One region of the Arthrobacter sp. UYCu712 genome, then DNA from elsewhere that is predicted to be linked to it. Evidence: riboswitches for the same ligand, from Rfam matches in the RefSeq annotation. Region 1 holds a riboswitch; the other holds the start of a gene.
What was found. A riboswitch is a leader RNA that binds a small molecule or an ion and turns the genes downstream of it on or off. The one in region 1 is predicted to bind thiamine pyrophosphate.

Region 1 (4,992 bases):
AAGTGCGGCCTGCGAGTCCGCGGAGCCGTACTCGTCCCGGATGTCCTGGCTGATCCGCATGGAACAGAACTTGGGCCCGCACATCGAGCAGAAGTGCGCCGTCTTGGCCGGCTCGGCCGGCAGCGTCTCATCGTGGAAGGCCTCCGCCGTCACCGGGTCCAGCGACAGCGCGAACTGGTCCCGCCAGCGGAATTCAAAGCGGGCCTTGGACAGGGCGTCGTCGCGTTCATGCGCACCGGGGTGGCCCTTGGCGAGGTCGGCGGCATGGGCGGCGATCTTGTAGGTGATCACGCCGGTCTTCACATCGTCCTTGTTGGGCAGTCCGAGGTGTTCCTTGGGCGTGACGTAGCAGAGCATCGCGGTTCCGTAGCGCGCAATCTCCGTGGCGCCGATCGCCGAGGTGATGTGGTCATAGCCCGGTGCAATATCGGTGACCAGCGGCCCCAGCGTGTAGAACGGGGCGCCCTTACAGAGTTCCTGCTGGCGCTCCACGTTTTCCCGGACGAGGTGGAACGGCACGTGCCCCGGGCCCTCCACCATGACCTGCACATCGAACTCCCAGGCCCGCTGCGTGAGCTCGGCCAGGGTGTCCAGCTCGGCGAACTGCGCCGCGTCGTTGGCATCCGCCGTCGCGCCGGGCCGCAGCCCGTCACCGAGCGAGAAGGCGACGTCGTAGCGGGCGAAGATCTCGCACAGCTCATCGAAGTGCGTGTAGAGGAAGTTCTCCTGGTGGTGCGCCAGGCACCAGCCGGCCATGATCGCGCCGCCGCGGGACACGATGCCGGTGACCCGGTTGGCCGTCAGGGGCACGTAGCGCAGCAGCACCCCGGCGTGGATGGTCATGTAGTCCACGCCCTGCTCGCACTGTTCGATCACGGTGTCCCGAAAGATCTCCCACGTGAGGGCGTTGGCCTCGCCGTTGACCTTCTCCAGCGCCTGGTAGATCGGTACGGTCCCGATGGGCACGGGGGAGTTGCGGATGAGCCACTCCCGGGTGGTGTGGATGTCGTCCCCGGTGGAGAGGTCCATGACGGTGTCCGCGCCCCACTGAGTGGCCCACTGGAGTTTGTCGACTTCCTCCGCGATGGAGCTGGTCACGGCCGAGTTGCCGATGTTGGCGTTGATTTTCACCAGGAACGCCTTGCCGATGATCATCGGCTCCGATTCGGGGTGGTTGACGTTGTTGGGAATGATGGCGCGCCCAGCCGCCAGTTCGGAGCGGACCAGCGCGACGTCGCAGTTCTCGCGCAGCGCCACGAACCTCATCTCCTGGGTGATCACCCCGTCCCGGGCGTAGCGCATTTGCGTCACCGTCCGGCCGTCGGCGCCGCGGCGCGGCACGGGGCGGCCGCCCCTCCACTCGGCCGACGCCGCACCCCGGCGGACCGCGGACTTGCCGTCGTCGAGCAGCTCGCGTTCCCTGCCGGCGTAGGCTTCGGTGTCCGCCCTGGCCTCGATCCAGGGCGCGCGGAACGGCTCCAGCCCCCGGACCGGATCGCTCCCGGGGCCCGCCGTGCGGTACACCCGGAACGGGGCGTTGCGGGTGCCGCCGGGCGAATCCGCCAGCTCGATTTCGGTCACCGGGACACGGAGGCCGTGTTCGTCATCCGTAGTGAACGCCAACGAATGGGACGCCAGCGATTGTGTAGTTGCAGCGGCCTGGACTTGGACGGGCAGGTCCTGGACTGCCTGATTGTGGACAGGGCTGTGCTGTGTCAATTGCGTATTCACGGAATACTCACTTCCTTCGCCGGCATTACCCGGACAGGTTCAACGGTCGCAGGCTGCGTCAGCCCGATCTCAGCCCCTGCTGGGGCACCCGTGTGGTCGTAGACGAAGCTACCACAGGCCGTCCGGAAGGAGGCCGCGTGACGGCGGGCTGCCCGGCCGCGGTGTGAGCGTGGCATGGTGACTCTGCCCAGGGCTGTGCCCTGCATCAGGACGGCGACGCCGGAAGACCTCCCGGCGCTGCCGGTTGAGCCGCTCTTGCTGCTAGTGCATCCGGACTCTGCCCCGCGTGGGATGGCTACGAATCGATGACCCTCTGCACGATCGCTGACGTTCCGTTCTTTACGCGAGCTGCGGTTTCGAGGAATTCGGCGGATCGTCACGCGGATTAGGCTTTAGGCCATGAGCAGCATTATCGAGTTCAGCGGTCCCATCCTGACCGCGGCGGACCAGGAGCGCCACGGGCTCTGGTCGGTGGACGGCCTGTTGACCTTCGACCGTCCGGCCGGCGGACCGGACCTGGTGCTGGACGGGTGGGTCATTCCCGGGCTGGTGGACGCGCACTGCCACATCGGGCTGGGCCCCGGCGGGGATGTCCCGGACGCCGTGGCCGAGGCGCAGGCCCTGACGGACCGCGACGCCGGCACCCTGCTTGTGCGGGACGCCGGCGCCGTGCATGACACCCGCTGGCTCCAGCAGCGCGCCGACCTGCCCCGCATCATCCGCGCAGGCCGGCACATCGCCCGGACCCGGCGTTACCTGCGCGGCTTCGCCGTCGAGGTGGAGCCGGAGGACCTGGTGGAGGCCGTACGCAAACAGGCCCGCGCCGGCGACGGCTGGGTCAAGCTCGTGGGGGACTGGATCGACCGCGACGCCGGCGACCTCGCCCCCAGCTTCCCGGCTCGGGTGCTCGCGGACGCCGTACGGGCCGCCCACGATGAAGGCGCCCGGGTGACGGCGCACTGCTTCGCCGAAGACACCCTCGACGACATGCTCGACGCCGGGATCGACTGCATCGAACACGGCACGGGCCTGCTGCCGCGGCACCTGCCGCGTTTCGCGGAGCAGGGCGTGCCGATCGTCCCCACCCTGATCAACATCGCCACCTTTCCGGACATCGCGGCGCAGGCGGACGCCAGGTTCCCCCGCTATGCCGCGCACATGCGCGCGCTCTGGGAACGCCGCGCCGAGCGGATCCTCGAAGCCTTCGAGGCCGGGGTGGCCATCTATGCGGGCACCGATGCCGGCAGCGTGATCAGGCACGGCCGGATCGTCGACGAGATCAACGCCCTGCACGCAGCGGGCCTCCCGGCCCGGGCTGCCCTCGACGCCGGAGCCTGGGCCGCGCGGCGCTGGCTGGGCGCGGAATCCATCGGCGAAGGGGCCAGCGCCGATGTCCTCGTCACGGCGGAGGATCCGCGGAGCCATCCCGCCACGCTGCGGCAACTCAAACACATCGTGCTGCGCGGGCAGCCGGTCCGGCGCGAACCATCCACCCATTAGGAATAAATTGAAGCTTCAAGTAATTTATCTTCATGAAGGGTCATCGAAGAACGGTGGCCGCCGAAGCACCGGAGCGATGACATGACCGCAGAAGCCAGCACCCAGGATCTCCTTCCCGCCGAACTCACCATGGGCACCGTGATGCTCAAGGTCGGCGACATGAAGCTCATGACCGACTACTACCAGCGCGCCCTCGGCCTCGACGTCGTCGCCGAGCAGGACGGCGGGCTCTACCTGGGCCGCCGGCAGAAGCCGCTGGTCCACCTGGCTCCGGCGCCCGGGCTCAGCATCCCCGCCCGCGGCGAGGCTGGACTCTTCCACACCGCCCTGCTGTTCGACGACCAGCCGTCCCTCGCCGCCACCGTGGCCAGCGCCGCCCAGTACGAGCCGCAGTCCTTCGCGGGCAGCGCCGACCACCTAGTGAGCGAGGCGTTCTATTTCACCGACCCGGAAGGCAACGGCATCGAGCTGTACTGGGACCGTCCGCGTGACGCCTGGTCCTGGCAAGGCAACAACGTGGTGATGGACAGCCTGGCCCTGCCGCCCCAGCGCTACCTCGAGCAGCACCTCAGCGAGGAGTCCGTTGCCGGGCAGCGCGAGGCGGAGGCCGGCGTCGGACACGTCCACCTCCAGGTGGGCGACGTGCAGTCCGCGCATGACTTCTATGTCGGGACCCTCGGCTTCGAGAAGACGGCGGGCTGGCACGGCCAGGCGCTGTTCGTCGCCGCCGGCGGCTACCACCACCACATGGCCATGAACGTCTGGAACAGCCGTGGCGCGGGCCCCCGCCGGGACACCCTGGGCCTGGGCGAGGTGCTGATCGAAGTGCCGGCGGGCGACGACGTCGGAGCCCTCGCCGACCGCCTCAAGGCCGCAGGAGTCCAGTCGCACCACACCGGAGCCGAACTGCGCTTCGAGGACCCGTGGCTTAACCGGATCCGCGTGGCGGTCCGCTGACGGCACGCCGGCTGCACGCCGGTTTCCGGAGCGGAAGCGCCGCCGCGCTGGGCTAGTCTGAAACTTGACTTTCCGCCGCGCAATGAGCGCCGAGCTAATAAGGATCACTCATGGGATTCACCGAAATCTTTGTCTCCAGCCACGATGGAGCCCTCAAGCGCGCGGCTGCGCTCGAGGATGGGGGTGCCGCGGCGCCCGGGGCGCTCCGGATTGCGGACATCAGCGACTTCGAAGTCGAGCGCCTCGGCGACCTGGCCGGGACGGCAGTGCACTCCGCCGGCGCCGACTACGAACTCGCCATGGTGGACGTGTCCAGCGACTCCCTGCTCGGCGTCCCGCCCGCCATGGTCAGGTCACTCGCGGACCTGCTCAGCTACGAGACCGAAGGCGAGGGTGACGTCCTCGAGGATGTGGCCCACAGCTGGGCCGCGGAAGAGGACATGCCCTTCGGTGCGGAGCAGGCCGTCCGCTACGTCCGCCAGCTCGCGGAGCTGGCTGCCGGCGTCGATCCCGCCGCCCGGTCCGGACTGTACGTCTGGACCCGCTGACACCGGACTCCGGGGCCGCACTGCACGGCGGTTGCAGGCGCATGGCAATCTGATTTGCGCTCCGTTTGAACAGGGGGCGGGTGTCAAGTCGAAATCCCGGCGTTGATCTGGCACAATGAACAGGTACTCGATCTGCGTGGCCCCTCTCTCCGCGTCCGGATCTTGTCCTTTTAGAACCCCCTAGTACGGCCCGCCCCACGGGTGCAGAACGCCGGGCTCGACCCCGTTTCAGAAACAGGAGTGACCACAAAAGTGG
Region 2 (4,992 bases), on a different contig from region 1:
AGTACTACCCGGTCTACAAAGCTCGCCACGTGGATCTCCTCAGTGCTGTTCCCCGGGCCCACAGGGGCCCAAGATGATTGTAATGCGGTTAAAACACCGGTGGAGCGGACCTAATGGCCCGCCCCACCGATTTAGAACGTTTTGTTACTCTGCAGCTGCAGCAGCCACGATGTTCACAACGCGGCGACCACGGCGGGTGCCGAACTCGACAGCACCGGGGGTCAGGGCGAACAGGGTGTCGTCCCCGCCGCGGCCTACGCCGGCGCCCGGGTGGAAGTGGGTGCCCCGCTGGCGGACGATGATCTCGCCTGCGGAAACTACCTGGCCACCGAAGCGCTTGACGCCGAGGTACTGGGCGTTGGAGTCACGACCGTTGCGAGTGGAACTCGCGCCTTTTTTATGTGCCATTTGGAATGCCTGCCTTCAAAAATTCTGGGGAATCTGCTGGAACCTGAACAGTAACGAAGAGTTACTTGATACCGGTGATCTTGACCTTGGTCAATTCCTGACGGTGACCCTGGCGCTTCTTGTAACCGGTCTTGTTCTTGAACTTCTGGATGACGATCTTCGGACCACGGAGGTCTTCGAGGATCTCAGCCGTAACCGTTACCTTGGCCAGGTCCGCAGCAGCAGAGGTGACTTTGTCACCGTCTACCAGGAGCAGTGCGGGCAACTCAAAGGTGCTGCCGGCTCCACCGGGGACGCGGTTCAGGGTAACGAAGTCTCCAACGGAAACCTTCTCTTGGCGGCCGCCTGCGCGGACAATCGCGTACACCACTGGGGAACTCACTTCTCTCGACGTTTATTACTAGATTTGCGTGCGGAACCTGGTCCAAATTGTTTGGCTGGCTCACGCTGTGCCTCTACGCCGGTGGGTTCCCCGGGGGGACCCATGAGCTATCCCGTGGACATTCGCATTCGAATAACGAATGGAGTGTCCTCAAGGTCATAACCCAAGTGTTGGCGTAAGCACCGAAGATCTAGACTACGCTAATTTTGCCTTCGGCCGCAAATGAGGCTGGCTCCGGAGGGGCCTTGCGTGATGGACGCAACTCGATCTAGGCCGAGCGCTCCCGCAACGACTTCCGGAACCGTGCCCCACTATCGTACAGGCTGGCCGGGGCGCCTGCGCTCAGGCGTGCAGCCTCGGCGCGTCGAAGAAGTCGATCTCGTAGCGCGCCGACTGCCGGAAGGCCAGAACCATGGCGTCCCGCTCGGCGGCGGAGGCCGCCCGCGCTGCCCGGTCGGTCAGGGCGATCGCCTGCCGCGTCGCTGCGGCGAAGTCCTCGTCGGCGTATGTGCGGAGCCACTCGGCGTAGGGGTGCGCTGCGGGGGCACCAGCCGCCAGGAACTGTGCGTGCAGGGTCGCGCCGACCTCGGCGTAGAGCCAGAAGCACGGCAGCGCCGCGGCCACCAGCACCCCGTAGCTGCCGGAACCCGAGGCGGCCAGCAGGTGGTCAACATAGGATTTCGTGACCGGCCCCAGCTGCACGTCCGCGGGCCGGGTGCTGAGCCAGTTCCGGTGCAGCTCCGATTCGACCTCGAGGCACTGTTGTGCCGAGCGTGCCCAGAACAGCTGTTCGGCTTCGGTGGGCGCGATTGCGGATGCCCGGGCCAGCACCCGCGAGTAGCCGTTGAGGTACAGGGCGTCCTGGGCCAGATAGTAGGCGAAGTCCTTTTCGGGCAGTGAGCCGTCGGCCAGGCCCCGGATGAACTCCAGGCCGTAGATGGCGGCGAGGTCCGCCGCGGCGCCCTTCCCGAGGGCAGCCACGAACGCCCCTTCGTCCGGTATGCGGTAGCCGGTGTTGCCCTCATCCGTGCCGCCATGGCCTTCGGCTGCGTGGGCCCCAGCGCCGTGGTCCTCGGTCAGGTGCTGCACGCGGTGGAAGTGGTGGACCGGACCGTTGCCCGTCCCGACGTCCAGGCGGTCCGAGGCGCGCAGCGCACCCTCCAGCCAGGGCTTGACCTCCCGGAGGGCCGCCTCCCAGTCCCCCACCCGGGCCTGCACGGTGGCCAGCGCCGAGGACAGTGAACATCCGGTCCCGTGGCTGTTGCGGGTGGACACGCGCCCGCCGGCCACCACCACCGTCTCCTGGCCGAGCACTCCCCCGGTGTTGATAAGCGCGTCGGGGCAGCCAACGTCGTCCCCGCCGGCGGTTCCGCCGGCGTTTCCTTCCAGGTGGCCGCCCTTCACCAGTACCGTGGTGCCGGCCAGGGCGGCGAGGCGCTTGCCTTGGTCCAGGGCTTCTGCCCAGTCGGCGGCGACGGGTTCCCGGAGGAGGATGCTGAGTTCGGCGAGATTGGGCGTGATCAGGTCCGCGAGCGGCAGCAGCGCGTGCAGGGCGGCTTCGGCTGTTTCCTGCAGGAGCCGGTCACCGCTGGTGGCGACCATCACCGGGTCAAGGACGACGACGCCGGGCCGGGTTTCTTCGACCCAGCGGCGGACGGCATCGATGACGCCGGCGTCGCCCAGCATGCCGATCTTGACGGCGTCGATGCCGATGTCCGCGCTCAGGGCGTCCAGCTGCGCGGTCAGGAAGCCCGCCGGCGGGATGTGGACGGCGCTGACGCCGCGGGTGTTCTGCGCAGTGAGGGCGGTGATCGCGGCCATACCGTAGCCGCCGTGCGCGGCGATGCTTTTCAGGTCGGCCTGGATGCCTGCACCGCCGGACGGGTCCGAACCCGCGATGGCCAGGACCCGCGGAATCCGGGGCCGGATGCCGCCCGGGGCGGCGGGCGCGGCGGGAACTGGCGGCAGAAACGCCGAGGTAGGAACAGGTGAAGCCACGAAAGACATCCCTTCGCCGGTGCTAACCGGACAGGTTCGACGGGTCTGGATCTCAGCCGGCTCGATGCGCGGCACCCCGTGTCAGTCCCCCAGCCTAGCCTTTGCGGCTTAACGACGCCGCGGGCGCGGTCCGGATCGGCGAATTGCTCCGCCGTTCCGGACCACACCCGCGGCCACGCTGAACTGTCTTGCTGCCGGCTCCTAAAGCTCCGACGCCGGGACGCCGACGCCGAGGATGATCGGCTCGTTCGCGGCTGCCGGCTTGGCCGCCGGCTTGTCGGCGGTCATGGCCGGGGCCTTGGCCTCGTGGACGGATCCGGCCGCGGACGCGGTGGTCGCCTCGCGGTGCTCCACAGACGTCTCGTTGGCTGCACCCTGGGCGCGGCTCGCGCTCCGGTTGCGGCGGACGCGGCGGCCACGGGTGGTGCCCGCCTCGGCGTCGGCGTCGACCCGGACCTGCGCCGGTGCGTTGGACGCTGCCGGTGCCTTGGCCGGCGCCTTGGCCGCGGGGGCGCGGTCCACTACGGGCCTGCTCGTCTCGGCTCCGCCCAGATTGGCGAAGGCCTCCGTCAGCAGGTCCAGGGTGAGGGCCGGAGCCGTTGATTCGTCGGCGTGATCGACGAACGGCAAGGCTACCTGCTCGCCGCCGAAGGTCAGCACGGCCGCGGGGCGTCCGGCCGCTCCTTCCGTCACGGCCAGTTCCACGGCGGCTTCGACGGCGGCCTTGCGGGCCTCCGCTTCGTGCTGGCTGGTTCCGGCAGCCGCCTCCCCGTCGTGCAGGTGGGCGGCGTGCGCGGCGGCTGCGATGTTCGCCAGGGCGGCCCGGGTTGCCTCGGCCTTGGCGTGGCGCTCGGCGTCGGTGGGCTCGGCATGGACGGCTCCGGGTGCCGGCGGAACAAGCTCCGGCGTGCCCTGGCCGCCCTTGCCGCGGCGGCGGCTCTTGCGCTCGGTCCGCTGTGCCGGCTGGTTCTCGGTCCGCGGCACGTGGTGCTCGGCAGCCACGACGTTGGCGCGGCGGTGTTCCACCGGCTCGTCGTGCGTGACGATGCCACGCCCGGCGCAGGCGTCACACTGCTCGCCGAAGACTTCCAGCAGCCCGGTGCCCATCCGCTTGCGGGTCATCTGCACGAGTCCCAGCGAGGTCACCTCGGCCACCTGGTGCTTGGTCCGGTCGCGTCCCAGGCACTCCACCATGCGGCGCAGCACGAGGTCGCGGTTGGATTCGAGCACCATGTCGATGAAGTCGATCACGATGATGCCGCCGATGTCGCGGAGCCGGAGCTGCCGGACGACTTCCTCGGCCGCCTCCAGGTTGTTCTTGGTGACTGTTTCCTCGAGGTTGCCGCCGCTGCCGGTGAACTTGCCCGTGTTGACGTCCACCACGGTCATGGCTTCGGTGCGGTCGATCACGAGGGAACCGCCGGACGGCAGGAAGACCTTGCGGTCGAGCGCCTTGTGGATCTGCTCGTCGATCCGCCAGGCCGCGAAGATGTCCGTGTCCTTGGTCCACTTCTCGAGCCGGCCCACCAGGTCGGGAGCCACGTAGGTGACGTAGGCCTCGATGGTGTCCCAGGCCTCCTCGCCGGAGACGATCAGCTTGGAGAAGTCCTCGTTGAAGACGTCACGGACCACCTTAATGGTCAGGTCAGGTTCGCCGTAGAGCAGCTCGGGGGCGAGGATCTTAGTCGACGACGACTGGCTCTCGATGCCTTCCCACTGCGCGCGGAGGCGGTTGATGTCGTGGGTCAGCTCCTCCTCGGAGGCACCCTCGGCCGCGGTGCGGACGATCACGCCGGCATTTTCCGGCAGGCGGTCCTTGAGGATCCGCTTGAGGCGGTTGCGCTCGACGTCGGGCAGCTTGCGGGAGATGCCGGTCATGGAACCGCCGGGCACGTACACGAGGTAGCGGCCGGGCAGGGAGATCTGGCTGGTGAGCCGGGCACCCTTGTGGCCGACCGGGTCCTTGGTGACCTGGACCAGCACGGAGTCGCCGGACTTGAGGGCGTTCTCGATCCGCCGCTGCTTGCCTTCGAGGTTGACGGCTTCCCAGTTCACTTCGCCGGCGTAGAGCACGGCGTTGCGGCCGCGTCCGATGTCGACGAAGGCGGCTTCCATGGAGGGCAGCACGTTCTGGACCTTGCCCAGGTAGACGTTGCCGATCAGGGAGTCCTGCTGGGTCTTGGACACGAAATGCTCGGCCAGGA

Region 2: linked by a shared signal. The riboswitch ahead of ABIB51_RS10410 (bifunctional hydroxymethylpyrimidine kinase/phosphomethylpyrimidine kinase) and the one ahead of thiC (phosphomethylpyrimidine synthase ThiC) in region 1 are both predicted to bind thiamine pyrophosphate.

Annotation. Positions count from the first base shown of each region.
Region 1 is NZ_JBEPOZ010000022.1:57,825-62,816, forward strand. It holds gene thiC (phosphomethylpyrimidine synthase ThiC) at 1-1,731, opposite strand, end outside; TPP riboswitch at 1,726-1,833, opposite strand; gene ABIB51_RS18125 (amidohydrolase family protein) at 2,131-3,231, shown strand; gene ABIB51_RS18130 (VOC family protein) at 3,313-4,188, shown strand; gene ABIB51_RS18135 (hypothetical protein) at 4,299-4,736, shown strand; gene rpsP (30S ribosomal protein S16) at 4,989-4,992, shown strand, end outside.
Region 2 is NZ_JBEPOZ010000008.1:122,946-127,937, reverse strand. It holds gene obgE (GTPase ObgE) at 1-29, opposite strand, end outside; gene rpmA (50S ribosomal protein L27) at 145-408, opposite strand; gene rplU (50S ribosomal protein L21) at 470-778, opposite strand; gene ABIB51_RS10410 (bifunctional hydroxymethylpyrimidine kinase/phosphomethylpyrimidine kinase) at 1,133-2,758, opposite strand; TPP riboswitch at 2,780-2,877, opposite strand; gene ABIB51_RS10405 (Rne/Rng family ribonuclease) at 2,990-4,992, opposite strand, start outside.